2 regions of the Paenibacillus sp. FW507-14B1B genome follow, and region 1 is predicted to be linked to the other one. Evidence: a T-box and tRNA genes for the amino acid it is inferred to sense, from the RefSeq annotation. Region 1 holds a T-box; the other holds one or more tRNA genes.
The links. A T-box is a leader RNA that pairs with one kind of tRNA and senses whether it is charged. The one in region 1 lies ahead of AC3WJJ_RS21330 (valine--tRNA ligase), so its partner is inferred to be a tRNA-Val.
Positions count from the first base shown of each region.

Region 1 (12,433 bases):
ATGCGAGGGACGGAACTGCTTGGTTATAGGTGGAGGGGCAGTTGCAGAGAGAAAGGTGGAGTCGCTCCTTGCTGCAGGTGCCTCGATTCATATCATTAGCCCATCTCTAAGTAGCAGACTTTATGATTTAGCTTTGTCTAAGGTGATTCAATGGACGGCTAAGAATTATGAAGATGGAGACTTGAATTCTGCTTTTCTAGTTCATGCAGCAACGAATGATCCGAAAGTGAATGAGGCAGTCGCTTTAGAAGCCAATAGACTGGGGATTTTGGTCAATGTGGCTAGCAGAGGAGAATCAGGTACATTTATTAATCCTGCTGTCATTAGACGTGGAAGGTTGACTGTTGCAGTATCTACGTCAGGAGCAGGTCCCCTTGCAGTCAAAGAGATATGCAGTCATTTGGATGAGCAACTTGATGATGGGGTTGAGCCGTATCTGGATTTTTTATATACCATGCGTACGGCGGTCAAGGAACGAGTTCGCACCTCACCTGCTAGACAAAAGCTTTTGCGAAAAATACATGAAATCGATATACTACAGGACATAAAGCAGGGGAGTTACATCCCGTGGAGTCCGGAACAGATCCAGCTATGGATTAGTCACAATCAGGAGGATTAAAAATGCGTACAATTGTGGTTGGTAGTAGACAAAGCGCACTTGCGCTTACTCAGACGGGGCAGGTTATTGATGATTTGAAGCGTTTGGCTCGTGATCATGGCATGGCGTTCAATTTTGAAGTTAAGAAGATTGTGACCAAGGGGGATCGCATCCTGGATGTTACCTTGTCTAAGGTTGGCGGCAAGGGATTGTTCGTTAAAGAGATAGAACAGGCGATGCTTGATGGTGAGATTGATATGGCTGTTCATAGTATGAAGGACATGCCTTCTGTGTTGCCTGAAGGTTTAACAACAGGGGCTGTTCCTCGGCGGAAAGATCCTCGGGATTGTCTAATCTCTTTGGAATCTGACAGCTTGGATAGTCTGCCGCACGGGGCTAAAGTAGGGACTAGTAGTTTGCGTCGCTCCAGCCAATTGAAGGCATATCGCCCAGATCTGCAGATAGAATGGATTCGTGGAAATATTGACTCAAGACTTCGTAAATTAGAAAATGGTGAGTTTCAGGCGATCATTCTTGCAGCTGCTGGTCTTCAGCGTATGGGCTGGAAAGATCGAATAACCTCCTATTTATCGACTGAGGTTTGTCTACCTGCTGTAGGTCAGGGAGCGCTCGGTATTGAATGCCGAGTAGAGGATGCAGAACTCTTGAAGTTATTATCCCTTTACAATGATGAGGATACATCACGCACGGTAGCTGCTGAGCGCAAATATTTGAGTGAACTAAATGGTGGATGTCAGGTGCCAATTGGGGCATATGCAGTACTGACCGAAGCACCTGCAGGTCATTCCCAAGAAGGTCAGAGTATGATTCAACTAACCGGTATGGTGGGTTCACCTGACGGTGAAATTGTATTGAAAGAAAGTGCTCTAGGCACGGACCCTGAGGCTTTAGGTATAGAGGTTTCCGATAAACTAAAAGCCATGGGAGCGGAGCAGATTCTGGCACAAGTAAGGGGATGATCGGATGACGGGCAAGGTTTACTTGGTTGGAGCGGGCCCTGGTGACGCTCGGCTTATTACGATTAAGGGTAAGGAATGTATCGAAAAAGCAGACGCTATTGTATATGACCGTCTGGCATCTCCTCGTTTCCTTCAGTGGGTGAAGCCGGGGACTAAGAAGGTGTATGTTGGTAAACTTCCAGACAGGCATACGATGAAGCAGGAAGAAATTAATCAGTTGCTTGTTGATCTTGCACTAGAAGGTAAGACAGTTGTCAGATTAAAGGGTGGAGACCCTACAATTTTTGGCAGAGTAGGGGAAGAAGCTGAGCTGCTATATAGAAATGGTATTGAGTTCGAGATTGTTCCAGGCATAACCTCCTCCATCAGTGTTCCTGCTTATGCGGGTATTCCAGTGACACATCGTGACCTTGCCTCTTCACTGTCGATCATTACAGGGCATGAGAGTCCAGATAAGCTGGATCGAATGATTCAATGGGATAAGGTGACCCATGCTACAGGTACACTCATCTTTATGATGGGTGTGGCCAAAATAGGATATATCAGTCAGCAACTAATCTCACATGGACGATCACCACAAACCCCAGTCGCTCTGGTAAGATGGGGGACCCGTGCAGAGCAAGATACAATCGTCGGGACACTTGCTGATATTGAAGAAATTGTAAAAACGACAGGTTTTCAGGCCCCGGCCGTTATCGTCGTAGGCGACGTTGTTCGGCAACGCGAACATCTGAAATGGGCAGAGAAGCTTCCGTTGTTCGGAAAGCGGATCCTTGTGACTAGAGCTCGAAGTCAGGCGAGTACACTTGTGAGCCGGATTGAGGAACTGGGCGGTGAACCTTACGAATTTCCGGTGATAGAGACCGTGAAACCGACCTCGAAACAGATGGTTGATCAGCTTCATCAATCGTTTGAGAGACTGAATCAATATGACTGGGTGTTCTTTACGAGTGTTAACGGAGTTGACTTCTTTTTCAGGCATTTAAATGAATTAGGCAAGGATATCCGTGCACTAGCGGGTGCGAGAATCGCAGCGGTTGGTCCCGCTACAGCAAATGCACTGCGTGAACGAGGAATTGTTCCAGAGGTACTGAGGGAACGCTATCAAGCGGAAGGGCTCATTGAAGCATTTGGATCAGAGCTGAAGGCTGGTCAGCAAGTCTTACTTCCCAGAGGAGACCTTGGTCGGAGTTGGTTGCCAGAGGAACTGAACCGAATGGGGCTACAGGTAACAGATGTTAAGATTTATGAGACCATCTCTTGTGCTGAAGATGATCATGAATTGTGTAAGCTATTTGATGAGGGTGGAATCCATGCCGTTACCTTTACTAGCTCCTCGACAGTAACAAATCTCATTCGGGCGCTCGAACGAATGGGAGGGGATGCATTGCTCCAGCGCCTTCGCGAATGTACGATTGCTTGCATCGGGCCACTAACGGCAGATACGGCAAGAGAGGCTGGGCTAAATGTATCGCTTATGGCCCAAGAAGCGACAATAGAAAGTCTAGTTGAAGTGTTATGTGAGTGGAATAAAGACGAACCACGTCGCCATAGGAAATGAGTTATAGTGGACATTATTTTATATTCATTACTTTTACAGCTAAAGTATTTCAACAAGATATCGTTTGACCTGGAGGGATAAACATGAGTTTTGCGATTGTACGTCATCGTCGTTTGCGCCAAAGTGCCGGTATTCGAAGCATGGTACGGGAGACTGTACTGAATGTTGAAGATCTGGTACAGCCGATTTTTGTAGCTTATGGAACAGGTGTAAAGAATGAGATTTCATCCATGCCAGGTGTATACCACTTTTCTCTGGATACGCTTAAAGCCGAAGTGGATGAGATTGCTGCGCTTGGTATACCTGCAGTACTCCTCTTTGGTATTCCAGAAACGAAAGATAGTGTTGGATCATCCGGATTCGCAGATGATGGAATCGTTCAAGAAGCAACACGTCTTATCAAGGAATGGTATCCGGATCTGTTAGTCATAGCTGATACTTGCTTATGTGAGTTTACGGATCATGGACATTGCGGTATGGTGCATACCTTTGAGCGGGACGGTCATGTTCATGGAGATGTCATGAATGACGAGTCGCTTGAACTGTTGGCGCGCACAGCTGTTTCTCAGGCAAGAGCTGGTGCAGATATTATTGCTCCATCGAATATGATGGATGGTTTCGTGCAGGCAATTCGCACCGCTTTAGATCAAGCTGGATATGAGCATATTCCGATTATGTCTTATTCGGTTAAGTATGCTTCTGCTTTCTACGGTCCATTTCGTGAAGCAGCTGACTCTGCTCCGCAATTCGGAGACCGTAAGACGTATCAAATGGACCCTGCAAATGTGCGCGAAGCACTTCGTGAAGCAGAAAGTGATGTGCTTGAGGGCGCTGATATGCTCATGGTTAAACCGGCGCTTGCTTATCTGGACGTTGTAAGATTGCTAAGAGATCAATTTGATTTGCCGTTAGTAGCTTATAACGTGAGTGGCGAATATTCGATGGTTAAAGCTGCTGCTCAGCAAGGCTGGATTAATGAACAGGCAATCGTAATGGAGATGCTGACAAGCATGAAGCGGGCTGGTGCAGATATTATCATTACGTATTTCTCCAAGGATGCAGCAAGCTGGATTCGTAATCGTTAATTAATAGTTTTGTCTTATGGGACAGATAGGAGTGTCAACAATGAGCCAAGGTATTCGTAAGGAAGAAGCTTCACGTGTCGCCTTTGAAGAGGCAAAACAGTATATTCCAGGCGGTGTTAATAGTCCGGTAAGGGCTTTTAAATCGGTAGGATTGACACCAATCTATATGGAGCGCGGTGAAGGAAGCCGGGTGTTTGATATCGATGGCAACAGCTTTCTAGACTATGTCGGATCCTGGGGACCGCTCATTATGGGTCATGCACATCCGGAGGTCGTTGAGGCATTACGGGACACGGCCACTAGAGGTACAAGCTTTGGAGCTCCAACTTTATTAGAAACAGAAATGGCCAAGCTGGTATGTGAGCGTGTACCATCCATTGAGATTGTTCGGATGGTGAACTCCGGAACGGAAGCAACGATGAGTGCAATTCGTCTGGCTCGAGGTTATACGGGGCGAAGCAAAATTATTAAGTTCGAAGGCTCTTACCACGGGCATGCGGATAGCTTGCTGATCAAGGCGGGTTCTGGTATTGCTACACTTGGGTTGCCTGACAGTCCCGGTGTACCAGAAGCTGTAGCAACGAATACGATTGCGGTTCCATATAATGACCTAGAATCTGTACAGCTTGCATTTGAACGTTTTGGTAGCGAGATCGCTGCAGTTATTGTAGAGCCTGTAGCTGGAAATATGGGCGTTGTTCCTCCGCAAGACGGGTTTCTAGAAGGACTTCGTAAAGTTACAACGGACCATGGAAGCTTACTTATTTTTGATGAGGTTATGACTGGATTCCGTGTAGATCTGAACTGTGCACAAGGGCGTTTTGGAGTTACCCCGGATTTGACTTGCCTTGGCAAAGTAATCGGTGGAGGTCTTCCAGTCGGTGCTTACGGTGGTAAACGCGAGATTATGGATCAGATTGCTCCTGCGGGTCCGATATATCAGGCTGGAACACTAAGTGGTAATCCTCTGGCTATGGCGGCAGGCTATACTACACTGAGACTGCTGACTCCTGCAATCTACGACCAATTGGAACAGCGAGGGGCTCAGCTTCAAGCTGGACTAGAGCGAAACGCTCGAGAATTCGGAGTACCGCTCTCTATTAATCGTGTTGGGTCGATGGTGTGTCCGTTCTTTACAGACCAGAAGGTCGTCAATTTTGAAACAGCGAAGACTAGCGACTTGGATTTATTCCGTCGTTATTTTGCAGCGATGATTCAAGAGGGGATTAGTGTTCCACCATCCCAGTTCGAAGGAATGTTCATCTCGGCTGCACATACGGAGGAAGACATTGAAGCGACAATTGAAGCGAACTACAATGCCTTCAAAAGTCTATGAGCTATCAAGGAAACTGGGTTCGCCGTGGTGAATGGCTGGAGATGACACCCGGCAAGGTGTTGACGAGTCAATCCGATCGAGAGGAAGCGACAATGAAGTGGCTTCTTGAACAGGTTGGTATGCCGGAGAAGCTACTTAGAAAGCTACAACACAGTGATGGTATTCAGTGGAGAGGTGATCGACTTCGTTTGGCATTATTTCCGCCACGAGAGGCGGGGATTGAGCCGATGTGGAGCGATATTGAGATTTTGTACGAGGATGATTTCTGTCTTGTAGTGAACAAGCCTGCGGGTATGGCTGTCCATCCGGATGACCGTAGTAATGAGATTACACTGAACCATGCTGTTGCAGCCTATTATGAAGCCTCCGGAGTGGAAGCGGCTGTTCGTCATATTCATCGACTCGATAAAGACACAACTGGACCGGTACTGTATGCCAAGAATGAATATGCTCAGCTCAAACTGGATGAAGCTATGCGACAAAAAGAGATTGTTCGGATCTATGCAGCCCTGGTTCAGGGACGCGTGTCACCAGACCTTAAGGTTATTGATCTACCTATCGGTAAAGACAGGCATCACGGACAGCGCCGCAGAGTGTCATTAACTGGTCAGACCGCCATTACACGTATCCTTGAAGCTGAGGTATATAGGGAGTCCAGTTTGTTGTACCTGAGCTTGGAGACGGGAAGGACACATCAGATTCGCGTTCATTTGAGTCATATGGGACATGCAATACTCGGGGATTCGCTGTATGGGGGATATTCGGTTAGCTTTGGCCGACAGGCTCTGCACGGAGCGAAGCTTAGCTTTTCCCATCCGTTCACTGGCGAAGTCACCGAGGTCGTTGCACCTTGGCCAGATGATCTTCTTCAGCTGAAGGAAGAACAGGCGAGTAAGCTTTTTCGGAAATAGAGACCGTTTTTAAACGGTCTTTTTTCTTTTTCTAGAAAATTGAAACCTTCATTTTGTATATGATGCCTGTAAAAAAGTCATGCTCCCCCAATTTCGGCATATAGATAAGTTGAGTAACAAAAATGGGGCTCATGCCGCGGAATAGTCCGCGGATAGTATATGCCGAAAGGAGGACATTCCCGTGTTCGACCAGTCCTACGGATTACGGTTTGATATTTATGAACGCATTATTTTATCAGAAGATCTGCCGGGAATTGAAGAGCTGGAAGAGGTTGAATTAATTCCTCATATTCAGGTGATCAGTCAGGAGGAACAGGCGACTCTTCGCGGTCATCTGCTCTTAGCAGGTCTGTATAAAGGCGACAGCGAAGCGGGCGAGTCCGAACCATTGGAGCATTGGATACCAGTTGAAATTACGGTTCCTATGAACAGAGTATCTTCGCTGGATGAAATTGCCGTGGAAATCGAAAATTTTGATGTTGACTTGTTGTCTACCCGAAGTTTGAATATCACCGGGGTTCTCTCGTTGAAAGGTATTCAAGCTGCTGTTCAAGGAACGAATGACCTTTCTTGGAACGATGAAGAAATTACGGTGGTACATGCTCCTGAAACATATCCTGAACAACCCTTTGGTTATGATGGGGGAAATCGTCAGCAAGTGGATGATCCAGCAGCCAATCCTCCGGCATATCCATCCTATCCATTCGTGCAAGGTCAGGATGTGTATGCTCAAGAGCAGATTTCGGGTTCTCATGGAGAAACGTCAATTAACGAGCGGTATGATGATTCCCAAACAGGGCAATATCAAGAGAATCCTGATTCTGGGTTTCAGTCTGAGTACGATAATCATGTGAAGTTCGCTAAGTTAGAAAGTGCTGATAACGCCCCAAGAGAGCAGTTACATAGAGAGCAGGAATCGGAGCTGTTCATAACCGCTCAACCTGTAGAACAACCTGTGTCAGATCCTGTAGCTGCGCCACAGCCACAAAGTATAACGGATTCAAACCCTAATGTCTGGAACTTTGAACGCGTTGAAAAAGCAGATATTAGTGGGTATCCAGGTATCGCGGAAGAGCGAGTTGAAGACACTGAACAGCCTATAGTGCATGATGAGACAGGGGCGATATCCGAAGAGAAACTGGATAATACCGGTGTTCAAGAAACGGCATTTATTTCAGAAGATACTTCAGATCAGGAGGAACCTCCTTCAAAGCCAGAACTTAAAGTTGCTTTCAGCACGAAGAACAGCACTGTAGACAGTACGTCAGGCGTTGGTTTTTCATCACTGTTGAGTTCAAGCCGAACTGTTCAGGAGCAGCAAGAGATTGCAGCGCGTGATGTAGAGGAACCGATTGCTGAATCGGCGGAGCAGCTTACAGTTGAGGATGTTCAGTGGAAGTCTCTGTTTCTTGGGAGCCGGCAGGAAGAGAAACCATTTCGTAAAGTTCGATTATGTATTGTACAGCGCGAAGAGACGATTGAGGTAATTGCTGAGAGATATCAATTGAGTCCTAGGGAGTTATTACTTTATAACCGTATGTCAGAACAAAGCGTTGAAGAAGGCCAGGTTCTTTATATTCCTTGATTTTTCTTAGAAAACGTTCGATAACGGAAATAAGCAGGCAGGTCGCTTAAGGGTTACCCTTGAGCGGCCTATTTGCTTTTTTTAGTGCTTTGTGGTGATATATTGACTATCCACCCAGAGCAAGTTATAGTTGACTATAGTCAACTTAAACATATTGGAATACAATATGGTAATACTGTATATAGCATTTGCAAATTACAAACAACTGTGAACGGGAAGAGTAGGAAGAAATGGCCTTCAGAGAGCGGAATTGCAGCGCTGAGAGATTCCGCAGGAACCAATCTTGCGAAAAGTCGCCCCGGAGTTGCTTGCTTGAACTTCAGTTCATGATAATCATGAACGAAGATAGAGCATGCCGGCTGCAGCCGTTACCTGTGTAAAGTGTCGCAACACTTGGAGTTGTCTGGATTAAAGGCATTCTAGAACGAAGTGGTGCGAAACAAAGGTGGTACCGCGAGAGAACAACAGTCTTTCGTCCTTTGAGGACGAAAGGCTTTTTTTGTTTCTAATGAAAAAGTTCCAAGTAGTGCAAACGGCTAAAATTATTCTGTATGGCAATGCTGACTAAGTAACGGAGGTACGAGATTATGGAGCAAAAGGAAAATCAAACCTCGGCACAAATGCCGACCACTTATGATCCGAAGGCAGCAGAACAAAAATGGTATACCTATTGGAAAGAAGGCGGTTATTTTAAAGCGGGTCAGCGTTCGGACGCCGAGCCTTATACGATTGTAATACCACCGCCAAATGTTACCGGTATGCTTCATATTGGTCATGCGCTGGATTTCACACTGCAAGATATCCTCATTCGTGTTAAGCGGATGCAGGGCTATGATGCACTTTGGCTTCCAGGCTCAGACCATGCAGGAATTGCTACCCAAACCAAGGTTGAGCAGAAACTGCGTGAGCAAGGAATTACTCGTTATGATCTGGGTCGTGAGAAGTTCCTGGAGAAAGTATGGGAATGGAAAGAGCAGTACGCGAATACGATTCGAGATCAATGGTCCAAAATGGGGCTTTCCCTCGATTATTCCAGAGAGCGGTTCACCCTGGATGAAGGACTGTCTAAAGCGGTTCGCGAAGTGTTCGTGAAGTTTTATGACAAGGGTCTTATCTACCGCGGTAAACGTATTATTAACTGGGATCCTGCAGCACGTACTGCATTATCTGATATCGAGGTTGAATATAAGGAAGTTCAGGGTCATTTGTACCATCTGACCTATCCGTTGAAAGATGGTAGTGGCAGTATTACCGTTGCGACTACTCGTCCAGAAACGATGCTCGGCGATACAGCTGTAGCTGTTCACCCAGCGGATGAAAGATATAAGGATATGATTGGTAAAACATTAATCCTGCCTATTATCGGACGTGAAATTCCAGTCATTGCAGATGAATATGTTGAGAAGGATTTTGGTAGTGGCGCTGTGAAAATCACACCTGCTCATGACCCGAATGACTTTGAAATGGGTCTTCGCCATGACCTGCCTCAAATTACGGTTATGGATGAAACAGGTACAATGAACAATCATGCTGGTAAATATGAAGGCTTGGATCGTAGTGATTGCCGGAAGCAAATCGTAGCAGATCTGAAAGAGTCTGGTGTTCTTATTAAAATTGAAGATCACGTTCATCAGGTAGGTCATAGTGAGCGTAGCGGTGCTGTTGTTGAGCCGTATCTGTCAACGCAGTGGTTCGTTAAAATGCAGCCTTTGGCAGAAAGAGCGATTGAAGCTCAAAAGTCAGGTGAAGGTGTTAATTTTGTACCTGAACGCTTTGAGAAAACATACCTTCAGTGGATTGAGAACGTACGTGACTGGTGTATTTCACGTCAGCTTTGGTGGGGTCACCGTATCCCAGCTTGGTATTGTGAAGACTGCGGTGAAGTTCATGTAGCCCATAATGATGTTGAAGCTTGCTCCAAATGCGGAAGCAAGAACATGAAGCAAGACGAGGATGTGCTGGATACTTGGTTCAGTTCTGCTCTATGGCCGTTTTCGACTTTGGGATGGCCGGAAGATACAGAGGATCTCAAACGTTATTATCCAACTAGCGTTCTAGTTACGGGTTATGACATCATCTACTTCTGGGTAGCTCGTATGATATTTACAGCGCTTGAATTTACAGATGAGAAGCCATTTAAAGACGTCCTTATGCACGGGCTGGTTCGTGATGCTGATGGTAAGAAGATGTCAAAATCACTTGGCAACGGTGTAGATCCGCTGGATGTTATCGAGAAGTATGGTACCGATGCTATGCGCTATATGATTTCGACAAGCAGCACACCAGGTCAAGACCTTCGTTTCCGCTGGGAACGGGTAGAGCAAGCACGGAATTTTGCTAACAAAATTTGGAACGCATCTCGCTTTGCGTTAATGAACCTTGAAGGCTTCAAACATAGCGATATCGACATCAGTGGAGATTTAGGAACTGCAGATCGTTGGATTCTTCATCGTCTGAACGAAACTTCACGCGATATTACGCGTCTAATTGATGCCTATGAATTTGGCGAAACAGGTCGACTGCTCTATAATTTCATCTGGGACGACTTGTGTGATTGGTATATCGAGTTTGCCAAGCTGTCGCTTTATGGCGAGGATCAAGCTGCGAAGAAGAAGACTCAGTCCGTTCTTGCGTACGTTCTCGATCAGACGATGCGCTTGATTCATCCTTTCATGCCGTTCATTTCGGAAGAAATTTGGCAACACTTGCCGCATGAGGGTGAGACGGTTATGCTCTCCTCTTGGCCGACTTACGATGCTTCGCTGGAGAATAAAGATGCTGTGGCTGAAATGAATTTGCTAATGGACGTGATTCGAGCTGTTCGTAATATCCGTGCTGAAGTAAATGTACCGATGAGTAAGAAAATAGAGCTGATGCTCAGTGCAGCTGATGAGAACGTACTGGGTATCGTTGAACGTAATGCAGACTATATTCGCCGCTTCTGTAACACTTCAGAGTACCAAGCGGGCCTTGGCCTTGAGGCACCTGATAAAGCGATGACAGCTATCGTAACGGGAGTAGAACTTTATCTCCCACTGGCTGGTTTAATCGATATTGAACAGGAGATTGCTCGTCTTGAAAAGGAAGTTCAGCACTTAACCAGTGAGGTAGAGCGTGTAGAGAAGAAGTTGAGCAATCAAGGCTTTGTTTCCAAAGCTCCGGCTAAAGTGATTGAAGAAGAGCGCGCGAAACAGGCTGATTACTCCGAGAAGCGGAGTAAGGTAATCGCTCGGATTGAAGAGCTAAGAGGCTAAGGAGAAGCTATCTAAATATTGACCTGAAGGTGAGAAGCATGGGGAACCATAATGGGGCTGCTGTTGAGCTAGCCCCTCTACAAAGCTACGAGGAAGCGGTTGATTGGATCAACGGGCTGATTCCATTTGGGATTCGGCCAGGTCTGGAACGTATTGAGAAATTGCTTGAGCAACTTGGCAATCCTGAGCGGAGACTGAAGTTCATTCATGTAGCAGGCACGAATGGGAAAGGATCAACATGCGCATTCTTGACTGAGGTTCTTTTGCAGAGCGGCTATTCTGTTGGGACTTTCACTTCTCCGTACATTACGAAATTCACGAATCGGTTTCGTTATAATGGGGAAGACATTCCTGAAGAAACATTGCTTAAGCTGACGAATAGGCTCTATCCGCTCGTTCGGGAGATGGCGGAAACAGAGCTTGGTTCTCCAACGATGTTTGAGGTTTCTACGGCACTTGCTATTTTATATTATGCTGTGGATAGTGTTCCTGATGTCGTCGTTTGGGAAACGGGACTCGGTGGCAGAATGGACGTAACGAATGTGGTTCATCCTGTTATTTCTGTGATCACGAATATTGGAATGGATCATACGGATATTTTGGGAGAGACGATTCCTGAGATCGCTTTTGAAAAGGCCGGAATTATTAAGCGTGGTGTACCTGTAGTCAGCACGGTAACGCAGCCAGAAGCTATTCAGGTCTTGAAGGAAGCGGCTGAACGTAATCGTGCGACACTGTATCTCGTAGGAGAGCAATTCTCTTATGAGCGTACGGGTGGCGATGAGGAAGGCCAGACATTTCACTTCACTGGTCCTTTCCGCAGTTTGGATATAGGGATTACCTTACAGGGAGATCACCAGTGCGCAAATGCAGCTTGTGCCATGATGAGTCTTGAAGTGCTTCGTCACTATATGGCCTTTGTGATCGAAGATGACAATCTCAAGAATGGATTTCACTCTACGCAGTGGGCAGGAAGACTAGAGCAGGTGAGCTCATCTCCTCGTATAGTTTTAGATGGAGCCCATAATCCAGAAGGTGCTGAAACCTTGGCCATCAGCCTTCCAAAAATTTATAAATACCGTAAGCTAAACTTAATGATGGGAATGCTCTCAAATAAGCATCA
Region 1 covers NZ_JBYSWS010000005.1:23,151-35,583, reverse strand. Annotated here, with positions in the region: gene AC3WJJ_RS21365 (precorrin-2 dehydrogenase/sirohydrochlorin ferrochelatase family protein) at 1-619, shown strand, start outside; gene hemC (hydroxymethylbilane synthase) at 622-1,578, shown strand; gene cobA (uroporphyrinogen-III C-methyltransferase) at 1,583-3,139, shown strand; gene hemB (porphobilinogen synthase) at 3,223-4,224, shown strand; gene hemL (glutamate-1-semialdehyde 2,1-aminomutase) at 4,265-5,560, shown strand; gene AC3WJJ_RS21340 (RluA family pseudouridine synthase) at 5,557-6,471, shown strand; gene AC3WJJ_RS21335 (LysM peptidoglycan-binding domain-containing protein) at 6,653-8,056, shown strand; T-box leader at 8,255-8,539, shown strand; gene AC3WJJ_RS21330 (valine--tRNA ligase) at 8,644-11,310, shown strand; gene AC3WJJ_RS21325 (bifunctional folylpolyglutamate synthase/dihydrofolate synthase) at 11,349-12,433, shown strand, end outside.

Region 2 (12,433 bases), on a different contig from region 1:
TCCTCGTTCTCTTCTTCCATACGAAGAATGACGCCATCTGCTCCTGGATTCTCACGCTCAAGAAGTAGTGCGTACAATTTCTCGCCGACATCAAATGTCTCTACGAGTACCATTTCTACATCATTGCCTTGCTCGTCCGTCAATGTAAGCACGAACTCTTCGTGTTCATGGTCGTGGTCATGATCGTGACCGCAGCCACAGTCAGCTCCGTGTTCATGTTTGTGATCGCTCATTAAAAAATACCTCACTTCAGTTAAATTATCATACTTCCGTATGGTAACACGGAAGAATAACTAGGTCAATTTACCAATGCTAATACCTTACTTCAGAACGGTGATTACTTTCTCAGCCACTTTCACAAAAGCCGAATCAGCGGAAGTTTTAATATAAAAACCGACGGAATATTTACCGATTGTGTTGAAATCGTAGGTGAAGTCATACGTTCGGAACCAGAAATTGTCACTGTTGTTATTTTTCATTTCCTGGGTTTGAATATCTTTCACTTTTCCGGAGGGGTCCGATATGGCCACTTTCACAGAATGTATATCTGCATTTAAAGTGTCGATCTGGCTAAATACATTAAATTTCAATTTGCCCCTGTTCACATTTCCGAATGCAGTATCCCCTTTAAACAGAAAAATATGTACGTTAGGTTTAATAATATCGACTCTACCGCTCTTTTTGTCCCAATTCACCGCGCCATCAATATCTCGAACCGGGATATATGTTTTGTTATCAATTAAGTACCCGCCATCTCTCAATTCCTTGCCATTCATCCATACTCGAACTTGTTCATTAAATGAATCTGCAAATAGCAGTGAGCTGCCACCGAGTAACGAAATTAATAAAGTGCAGGCTATTACCTTTTTCCATTTTATTTTCATATAAACAAACCTCCGTATACTTTTTCTAGTTGTTATATGGTTATACTACAAGCCAAAAAACAAAGTTGCGCAAAAAATTGAAATCACTGGCAATTTTTTGTTACTTATAGCATCGCTGGTTAGTTCCTTGGTTCTATATGACACTTTTTGATGAATACCCCGTGTAAATAAACATAGAATTCGTTAAAATATAGTTAATACCTATTACCTTACATATTAATCACCTGGAGGTTGAGTTCATTGAAGCTACAATTGCAAATGTTAGGTACTGGGAGTGCCTTCGCAAAAACATACTATAACAATAACGCGCTTATCTTTGATAAAAGCTTCACCCTTCTTCTGGATTGCGGTGTGACAGCACCTATGGCACTGCATCAATTAGGCCGCTCTTTCGAATCCGTTGATGCTGTTCTGATCACACACATTCATGCAGATCATGTTGGTGGACTGGAGGAATTAGCATTCAAGTTGAAAATGATGTACGATCGAAAACTTCCTTTATATATAGCAGAGACCCTCGTTAAACCTCTGTGGGACAACACCTTACGAGGTGGATTGTTTCAGGAAGGATATATCACCTGTCTTGAAGATATTTTTGATGTTCGTCCTTTGAAGGCAGGAGTTGCCGTGGATATCTCACCTGGCATACGAGCAGAGCTTATCCACACACAGCACATTCCGGGAAAAGATAGTTACTCCATTTACTTTAATGAACGTATTTTCTACAGTGCGGATATGATCTTCGCCCCTGGACTCCTCGCCCAATTAATAAATGAGCGCGGATGTGAGGTGATTTTGCATGAATGCCAGCTTGAAGGGCGAGGTGAGGTGCACACAACACTGCAGGAGCTCTTGAGCCTACCTGAGTACATCCAGCAGCAGATTTATCTTATGCATTACGGAGACAACATGCAGAACTACCTAGGTCAAACCCATGTCATGAAATTCCTTGAACAACATCGTCTTTATGAGCTTTGAAACTATATAATTTAAGAAATAATGAATAGAAATCCAATTGCCTCGGGGATATTATGTACGGGAGGCGATATCATATGAACCAAGATCAACAAGCAGAAGTCGTGGCCGTAAGAAAAAATGGTGATGGTGACATCATTCAATTAAAGCTAAACACAGGCAATGTCGTCGATTATAAAACGGCTCAGCAAATGGTCCAAAACAAAGAAATTAAAAATCTAAACGTATTCCGAGGACGAGATGATGAAATGCATCTACGGTCCAATGCGGATGGCGATCCTAGTAACAACTTGGATAATTTGCCGATATTCTAACTATCTCTTCATCATAGATGAAGTAATAAGCGTAAAAAGACCCCGAACTTCAAGTTCGGGGTCTTTTGATTATGCAATAAGATCTTATAGTTCTTTTTTCATCCGCACATGCGGAATACCAGCATCATCGAAAGGTTCATCCGAAATCGTAACGTAACCAAGTTTATTATAAAAACCTTCTGCTTGACACTGTGCATCCAATACAGAATATACAAGTTTCAGTTCCCGCGCCTGTGTTTCCATAGCCATTAACAGCACCCGGCCGAGTCCCTTGGAACGAAAATCTTGGCGTACGGCGATACGCTGCATTTTAGCAGAGTCTTTGTTGTAATATGTAACCCTGCCTGTAGCGGCATACTCTCCATCATATTTAATAAGTATATGAAAAGCATCAGCATCCAGCGTGTCATACTCATCGATCTCCAAGTCTGCTGGCACCTTCTGTTCCTGTACAAATACTTCCATACGAATATCCAGCGCTTCACGTAACTGTTCCTCTGTTGTCACATTTATGATCTCTGCTGCCATAATTAAACACCTCATCAATCAAAAAATTTCCTGCATATCTCGCCGGATCAAGTTGAATTATTATACAAAACTTTAGTTTTCTTGTATAGTAAAATCAAATTAGCTTAATTTGGAAAGGGGCTGCTGGGCATCGGTATTGGAGGAACGATTTTTTGGGCAATCATCATATCCGTAATATTGATTTATCCCATGTTCTATACCATCAAAAAAGGCTATTCCCGAAAATGGGATGAGGAATAAGAAACATACCAAGAACCGTCAACCCTATATGGTCGACGGTTTTTCAAATATATATTCTACCTTTGCTGATTAATGCACTACGTCTTGTAAATGATCTTCCATCTCCAAAGAAGGCTCTGGAATGATTTTTTCTCCACGTCTTCCATCAGATGAGTAAACATCCTTCTCTACTGAACGTTCATACACATGGATCATCACTGGCGATGTCGGCTGATTGATATTCTCAGACTCCACAGTTCTTGAAGGTATGCTGCAGCCGCTAAATAAGAGGACAGACAATAATATAGTGCAAATCCTTATTACACCGTCTCCAAGATGCTTAATTACACACATGTTATCTTCGCTCCTTATGGAAAATCATGCTTTCCATAGTGTGAACCGGAACTTCTCATTTTATAACGAGAAAACAATTGACACCCCATAGGGGCAGCTGATAATATATGTAATATCTTTACTTAACAACATATTTCTTTTTGATCTGTTAGCTCAGCTGGGAGAGCACTATCTTGACAGGGTAGGGGTCAGTGGTTCGAGCCCACTACAGATCATCATCGAGAACCCTTGTGGCGGAAGCTGCAAGGGTTCTCTCTTATTTTATACAATAATGAAGGAGACCCTTCTACAATGGAATTAAGAAGGTTCGTCGAGCTAACCCTTGCGATGGGATTATCATTATGAAAAATACACTTTTTTCATATTTACAACAGAGGAGCGGAGGAAGTGCTGGGATACTTCCTTATTCATATCCATTCCGTGAAATCTAGCGGAGTCATGTCTGGTGTTGCTGGCTTTAACATATTCGTACGCAGGTTATATATTTATCATTCTCTAATCATATCTAAATCTTTACGCAAAGAAGCCCCTCTAACCAGATTTAGAGGGGCTTCTACTATATAAAAAGGGGTATCTTTATAGTAATCTATAAAACTTAATGGGAGATTAAATAAACATTAGGGAAACATAAATGTTCATTTTCGTTCATCGATCAATTTCATCAAATTTTTACTTAACCGACTCATGACGATTGCAGCCTCTTCCCGTGTAATAGGTGCTCCTGGACGAGTACCATCAAAATACCCATTCGCTATTGCCTCTTCCCAAGCTTTCGCTGCCCATGGACTAACCACATGAATATCACGAACCGGCTCTGTTGCCTCTTTCTTTTTTAGCCCTAAATACTGGGCAATTCCAGAAACATGTCCATCCACAATGGCCTTAATCACCTCAGGTGTTTTTAGTTTCTGCGCATCTGAGGCAACATCGATAAACAGGTTTTCCGTCAAAATGGCAGGCATACTACTCTCTCTCACCATATGCAAATTTTTTGCTTTCTTACCGCGATCTATTATGCCAAGTGGTAATAATGCAGCCATGGTTTCTGCATGAACTATATTTTGAAGTGCAACCGATGGAGCCATTGCCGAGGTGTACCTATAGCTCTCAAAACCTCCTGCGCCACCGCCGGAATTACAATGAATAGAAACCAGTATATCAGCGCTTGCGTTGTTAGCAGCACTCGTACGCTCCGTAAGACTTAGATATACATCGGTAGAGCGTGACAGCATGACTTGTACATCTTCGTAACTTGATTCTAATCTTCTCTTCATATCATTCGCTACGGACAGAGCAATATCTTTTTCTTGTAGCCCATTGCCAACAGCACCTGGATCTTTCCCACCATGGCCGGCATCAATCCAAATCTTCTTCATTCACCTACAACTCCATTCTTGGCCTGCATAACAGCCTAGTATCTAAGAGCAACAGATACACCACACCCCATTCTCATAATTGCCATTGCTCCCTCCTTTCGCAATATGAGGTACTTTATTTTATTCTTCAAGTCTGTTAAGCCGTTTGTGCGATAGCACAAAAAAACACATCCGTTAACAGATGTGCCTTTTAGAGTAACGCGTATACGCTCCGTTATAACACAAAATAACACAAACAAAAAGCCCTACGGATCATCCGCAGGGCTTTGTATCGTGGGAAGCGATTTTATAGTCTAAGCAATCTTCCAATTGCTAGGGTATTTTACCTTTAAAGAACCGCCGAAGTCCCGACCGTCTTTTTCTTTTCCATTTCAGAGCGTTCATGGTGAATCAACAACCTTTCGGAATGCAATACTGTTTTCCGTGTGCTGAATGATTATTACCACTTCCCACTTATTCTTTATATAACCACATTTCAAACATGCGAATCAGATTTCTAAAAAATTTTTAGCGATTAGCGATTCCTTACAGCTTTTACTTACGATCGATCCCGTCCATGTTCTCACACGTCTGCAAAGTTCTAGAGTCATACCTGTATTCAATTTCTGCCATATGGGAAAACCTATCATGAATCGTAAACCAATACAAAAGGAGGATAAGCAAATGGACATTCATTCCAATGAATACAAAATTGCTTCACTAAGTGACGATGAACAGACTATAAATGCTATTAAAGCTGCGGAAGCAGCTATAGCCAGCCTTACAGGTAAAGAGGTTACGTTAATTGCTTATGAAAGAACAGACTCCTTAAAACAATAATAGGAATTTCATTTATCCTTTAGGCCTACAAGATTCTTAAGCCATCGATTACGGTGCCTGTCTTGTAAGCTTAAAGGTTTTTTCGTGTGAAAAAATTTGAAAATTAAATGTTTCCTTTTCATTACAAAGATCGTATATTATATGTCTCCGTTTCTTCCCATCTGCTGAATCATAAAAATACAAACTCTATCCCATTGTAAAGCAGTATAAAAAACGGCAACTTTCGAGTTCTCTCGCATATACTGGAATAGCGAAAAGAGGTGATTCAAATCTTCAAAGCGTTAACTCGTGTACTTATCTTCGCTTTACTTCTTGTGTTTGTCTTACCTATCGTCAAACCAGCTGACGCGGCAACTCAGAAGTTAGACAATAAATATGCAAAATACGCGCAATTTATTGTGATTGATAAGTCCACCAACAAACTCACTTACTATGAAAAAGGTAAAGCGATCAAGACGTTCTCAGTCGCCACAGGAAAAAAACCTTCCTACACCCCCGAAGGTCTATTCAAAATTCATGAGAAGACAAAAAACAGGCCTTACTATAAAGAAAAGATCAAGGGTGGTGATCCCAAGAACCCTCTTGGCGATCGATGGCTGGGCATCAATGTAAAGATTAATGGGAAAACAAGTTATGCCTACGCCATTCACGGTAACAACAATGAAGCTTCCATCGGTAAATACGTTTCAGAAGGCTGTATTCGAATGCATAATAAAGAAGTCCGCTGGTTATTTGATAAGGTTAAGATGAACACCCCTGTACTCATTCAAAAATAATACTTAAGAACTGCAAAAAAGCCAAACACCGCAATGTGTTTGGCTTTTTATATTCATAGTAAAATCATTTATTTCCAAGGAAATATAGTCTGTTGATTAAGAATGACTAGCATATACTCTTCTGCCACAAACCCAAGTCTCCTCAACCTGTCCTTCCGCACCGAGAAGCAGGAAATCTGCATCCTTGCCCGGAGACAAGGTACCTTTCTGGTCTAGACAACCAGCTTGTCGAGCAGGGTTTCGGGTATATGCAGGGAGTAATTCACCCAGCGGTAAACCCGTCCAGCTCCTCACATTTTGGAGGGACCGCTCTAGGCTAAGTGTACTACCCGCTAGACTTCCCGCTTTCCCATCTTCAAGACGAAGATAGGCGATCCCATCTATCATCATGGCCGGAAGACCTCCGAAGTCAAAAGTTCCATCCTTCATTCCAGCTTGACCGATGCAGTCTGTTACCATAACAACCCGCTCACAGCCTTTAGTTCTCAGAACATACTTAACCCATTCGGGGTGCACATGGATTCCATCAGCTATGAGCTCAACTGTGATCTCATCGAGCATCAAAGATGCGCCTGCAACTCCAGGTTCGCGGTGATGAAGAGGTCTCATCCCATTGAACAGATGCGTAGCGTGACTAGCACCCGACTGAACAATCTTCTGCACCGTCTCAAAATCAGCATCCGAATGACCCAAGGATACCGTCACACCTCGTTCCGTCAAAAAACGCGTACAGGCTTCAGCCTGAGGATGTTCCGGAGCAAGTGTAATTAATTTGAGCTGACCTTGGGATGCTTCCCAGTACTGTCTAAGCTCATCTAGGTCAACTTCACGGATATGTTCCGGATTCTGCGCGCCACATCTGATTGGGTTCAAATAAGGTCCCTCAAGATGAATACCAGCAATTTGTGCTCCTGGCATTCGCTGTAACGTGCATTCACCCGCTACTCGCACTGCTTCAAGCAACTCAGAGTGTCCTGCTGTAAGGGTCGTTGCCAGAAAAGAGGTTGTTCCCCGTGAAGCATGAAAAAGACTCATCCCTTCAAGGTCACTCTTCTTCCTTGACATGACGTCAAATCCACCACCACCATGTACGTGAACATCAACGAAACCAGGAATAACTGTACGTCCTGCTGCATCATACACGTGAACTAAAGAATTGCGAGAAGAGTTCTCCCATTCCTCAAGTGATAAGATGGCATGGACCTTGCCTCCACGGATTTGAAGAACACCACGTTTGAACCGTTCATGGCCTGAGATGATCTCACCATCAACAATGTCAAGATCGATACCGGAAGTATAATCATTAATCATTCCCATACATCTACCTCGATTTGTCCCATAATCCTTTCGTGATCGGCAGGCAATACACAGCCGGCTGTTGGATTAAGTACATTCGCACTGCCTGCAGCCGCAGCATAACGTAAACACTGCTCCACTGATTGATTACGGACATGTGCATAAGCAAAACCGGCTACAAAGGAATCCCCGCTTCCCACGGGATTAACCGCTTGAAGCTTCGGGATACGAATCCGGTACAGAACCCCATCTATACAAGCTAATGCTCCCATAGCACCTAAGGAGACGATTACTCTCGGAATTCCCGTATCCTTTGCAAGATTCTGAATGGCGGTACCGTAGTTCTGAAGCGCAAATTCGCCGACAACTTCAGTGTCATTGCTAATCTGTCCATTAGCGTTCAGCCATGGCTTAATTTCATCCTCATTCGGCTTAATAAAATCCGGTCTCCCCTTCATCCCTTCGACCAGCGGAGAACCGCTCGCATCCAGAAACACATCAACACCGTGAGAGGAACAAATTTCGATCAGCTCTGTATATAATTCCGGGCGGCATCCCTTTGGCATACTTCCAGAGATAATAATAAGTCCAGCTCGCTGAGCCAATTCCTCAATTTTCGCTTTCATCTTATTCTCATCTTCAGCAGTCAAGTGTGGTCCAGGCTCCAGCACCTCGGTAAATGAATGATTCAGCTCGTCTACAATGCTCAGACATACTCTCGATTCACCAGCCGTAGCCACGAAATCGGTATGTATGCCTTCCTCTTGCGCCGCCTTAGCAATAAACTGTCCGTTGTATCCAGCCGTGAAGCCGGTAGCTGTAACAGATTCATGCCCAAGCTGATGAAGAACTCTCGCAACATTAAGACCTTTACCTCCGGCAATCGCATGAACACGATCCACACGCATTACACTTCCGGTTGAGAATCCGTTCAAATAATACGTTTTATCAATTGCCGCATTTAATGTAACGGTGACGATATGGGTTTTCATTGCAGGTAATCCCTTGCTTTACCAAACGATCCACACAGGCGCATTTTTTCAATAGCTGCCTTCTTCAACGCTTCTTTAGCAGGCACCATATATTTACGAGGATCATTCTCCTCTGGATTCTGACTAAATACTTCTTTAATCGCATCAGAGAATACAATACGAAGTTCAGTTGCAACGTTCATCTTGGACATACCAAGCGTTACACAACGTCTTACTTGTTCTTCTGGAATACCAGATCCACCATGAAGTACCAATGGAACAGACACCTTGGAAGCAATCTTCTCAATTCGATCAAAATCAATGTTAGGCTCACCCTTGTAGATACCATGTGCTGTTCCGATCGCAGGGGCAAGTGTGTGCACACCTGTCAACTCTACAAAACGTGCACAATCGTCTGGGTCAGCAAGGAGTGCATGCTCATCATCGACAACGATATCATCCTCTACTCCACCAACTCGTCCTAGTTCTGCTTCAACATTGATACCAATTGCATTCGCTGCCTCAACCACTTTTTTGGTCATGGCAACATTCACATCGAACTGCTCATGAGAGGCATCAATCATAACCGAAGTATAACCAGCGCGAATGCACTGCATAATGATATTAAAATCAGAACAATGATCCAAATGAAGTGCGATAGGTACGCTTGATCTTTCTGATGCCACTAACGCAGCCTTAGCGATATAATCTGGGCCAAGATGCTTTACGGTCCCTACAGTGGATTGAATGATTAACGGCGATTGTGTTTCCTCAGCAGCCTCAACGACAGCTTGCAACATTTCTAGTGTATGGACGTTAAATGCTCCAATACAATATCCACCACGACGAGCAGTTTCTAATAAAGGCGTAGATGATACTAATGTCATAGTAAAGCCCTCCCATGTCGATCGTAAATTATGATTGATTTAGCTCATGACGCTGCTTTGCCTGCATTGCACTCCCAATAACCCCTGCATCATCACCAAGTGATGCAGTACGAATACTAACATGTTGCCTGTAATCAGGCAGTAGACGGGACATCATGGTTTGCCTTAGCGGTGTTAACAGCCTTTCCCCGGCGTTAGCCCCGCCTCCGCCTATAATAATAACCTCAGGGCTGAGGATATGTACGGCAGGCACAAGCGCCTTACCGAGCAATACTCCGGCATGGTTCATAATTTCTGTAGCAACGGCATCTCCTGCATCCATCGCTTTTGATATATCAGCAGCCGATAAATGCTGAAGCTGATCCTCAGGGAACCACTCCGCTAAAATCGTCTCTTTTCCTTCATTTATATAACGTTTGGCTTCGCGTACCATCCCTGAAGCTGAGGCTGATGCTTCCAGACATCCTTCAAATCCGCATCCACATAATGCCGACTCTCCATCCATGGGTCCGTGACCAATTTCTCCAGCTAAATTGAGATGTCCATAATGAAGATGTCCCCGGTTGACCATAGCCGATGCGATTCCGGTTCCTACAGTCAATCCAAGTACATAATCCACACCTTGACCTGCTCCATACACTGCCTCACCATAAACATACATTCTTACATCATTATCAATATACACAGGTAAGGAAGTTCGTCTCGATAGTTCAGCACTCAAGGGAACATCACGCCAGTTCAGATTCGCGGAATACGTTGCTACGCCACTCCAAGGATCTACGAGACCTGGGATACCGATACCGATTCCAGAAATCTGATCAGAGAGTCCTGCTCTGGCAGCCAATTCTACCGTCATTTGTGCCATTTTATCCAGCACTGATGAAGTACCGAGAGAAGCCTCTGTAGGCTTCTTCATCGAATCCATCACTTCACCCTTCTCGTTTACGATTCCGCAAACGATGTTGGTTCCCCCAACATCTATACCAATCCAGAAACTCATCGTTTCACCCCTTACGGATTGTCAATTTTGGGCTATATACAGGGTCGTATCCGCTTCTTTCATTGCGCTAACTAAGCTTTCCGGTGGTTCTCCATCTGTTATACACCCATATAGATCATTCAGATGAGCGACTGTAAACAGTGAGGCACGACCGATCTTCGTATGATCAAACACAGCAATCGTCTTGTCAGCACGACGCATAAGCATACGAGCTATATTCGCTTCAAGCTCGGAGTATGTGCTTACACCTCCCGCAGTGAAACCGTCAATTCCCATAAACATCAAATTGATGTTTATGGCATTCACCGTTTGTTCTGCTAGCGGTCCGCAAAGCTCAAAGCTTTTATTGCGCAACACTCCCCCAGTTAGGACGACTTGAAGATCACTATTCTCCGACAGCTCCATCGCTATATTCACCGCATTCGTTACAACGGTAATATTCTTCCGATGCTTGAGCTGCTGAGAAATAAGAAACGTAGTTGTCCCTCCCGTAAGTCCAATAACATCACCTTCTTGAACCAAAGAAGCGGCCAAGCTTGCGATAGCCATTTTTTCAGCATATAGAACTTGCTGTTTCTCAATAAAAGGAACCTCGTAAACCGAAGCTGGCTTCACATACATCGCTCCACCACCGACACGTCTGATTACACTGCCGGTCTGCTCCAATTCTTCGAGATCCCGCCGTGCTGTAGCTTCTGAACAGTTGAATGTCGTCATCAGCTCTTGAAGTGACATTTCACCTTTGATCGCCAGCGCACTCAGGATCTGGTTTTGTCTTTCTGCTTTCATACCAATACGAGCCATATCTTTCTCTTCCTCCTAGCTGGTGATTAAACGTTTGCCTCTTCATAGAGCTTTTGAACATTCCCCTGATCCGTAAAATTAGATTTTAACGACTTGTGTCAGGTTACGTGGTTCATCGGGATCGACACCTTTATTCACTGCTGTCCAAAAGCCCAAATACTGAAGAAGCGGTAAGTACATTACAGCGCGTGCTTCATCGCTAACGTCTGCGCCGCCAATTTCAAATACGGAGTCTGCAAATGCTGTATCTTCATCAACACGCGAAGTGAGGATAAGAACATGAGCTCCATATGCTTTCATCTCTTCTGCCACTTTTACCTCATAGGATCTTGCTGTTTCTGACAGAAGTAATATCACTAATGATCCAGGTTCAATAATAGACTTCGGACCATGTCTGAATTCGAGTGTTCCATAACTTTCAGTCCAAATGTAAGACATTTCTTTGATCTTAAGGCACGCCTCTTGAGCAATACCGAAATAACTACCCATACCTAAATAAATTGTTTTTGTAAAATGATTGTTATGAAGTAATTGCTGGGCAAAATCATCTGCTTCTTTAAGCTTTGCGCCTGCTTGTTCCATAACAGACTTCATTTCATTAGAATAACTGCCGTCTGCTGCCGCCGCAATAGCTGCTTGCATCATAAACGTCATACTTACGAATGATTTGGTCATCACGGTGCTTTTCTCTTTACCAAACGGAGATACAAGGCATTCTGTTTGCTTCGCCATGCCGCTATCCTCGTAACACGTAATACCGCATGTATCCCAATTCTCCAGCCCTTTCACCGAATCGATGGCTAGAATGACTTCCGTGGATTCTCCAGAACGTGATACACCTACTAAAAGCTTCTTTCCTCCTTTAGCTGAAGACTGATCTCTGAATAGGAAAATTTCAGAAGAAGGGAACGCACTAGCTGGTCTTCCAAGCCATAAGCGGAAAGTTGTAGCCATCGTCTGTGCTTGGTAATACGAAGAACCCGAACCTATAAATATTACCTCTTCGTACTCGGTATTTCCAATATATTTCTTGACCCAATCCTGCTGTTTCGCTAACTGTTCCCAAGCTGCTGCTATCGCTTCGCCTTGCTGTCCAATTTCTGGGTAAGTCAATTGTCCCTTTGTCATGAAAGAACTCTCCCCTCCGTGTTATAATGTTATATTAAATCACTATAATGATTTTTTCAATCATATTATGATGGTTTTCGTCAAACTTGATGATTTCAAACA
Region 2 covers NZ_JBYSWS010000001.1:1,400,588-1,413,020, forward strand. Annotated here, with positions in the region: gene AC3WJJ_RS06745 (DUF1292 domain-containing protein) at 1-233, opposite strand, end outside; gene AC3WJJ_RS06750 (stalk domain-containing protein) at 321-878, opposite strand; gene AC3WJJ_RS06755 (MBL fold metallo-hydrolase) at 1,125-1,862, shown strand; gene AC3WJJ_RS06760 (DUF3892 domain-containing protein) at 1,937-2,173, shown strand; gene AC3WJJ_RS06765 (GNAT family N-acetyltransferase) at 2,258-2,701, opposite strand; gene AC3WJJ_RS06770 (hypothetical protein) at 3,011-3,274, opposite strand; tRNA gene AC3WJJ_RS06775 (tRNA-Val) at 3,417-3,489, shown strand; gene AC3WJJ_RS06780 (N-acetylmuramoyl-L-alanine amidase) at 3,910-4,650, opposite strand; gene AC3WJJ_RS06785 (hypothetical protein) at 5,314-5,469, shown strand; gene AC3WJJ_RS06790 (L,D-transpeptidase) at 5,730-6,245, shown strand; gene nagA (N-acetylglucosamine-6-phosphate deacetylase) at 6,342-7,562, opposite strand; gene AC3WJJ_RS06800 (1-phosphofructokinase family hexose kinase) at 7,553-8,533, opposite strand; gene fba (class II fructose-1,6-bisphosphate aldolase) at 8,530-9,399, opposite strand; gene AC3WJJ_RS06810 (ROK family protein) at 9,428-10,399, opposite strand; gene AC3WJJ_RS06815 (DeoR/GlpR family DNA-binding transcription regulator) at 10,421-11,203, opposite strand; gene AC3WJJ_RS06820 (SIS domain-containing protein) at 11,282-12,331, opposite strand.
Region 2: it encodes a tRNA-Val, which carries the amino acid that the T-box ahead of AC3WJJ_RS21330 (valine--tRNA ligase) is inferred to sense. The anticodon was not compared.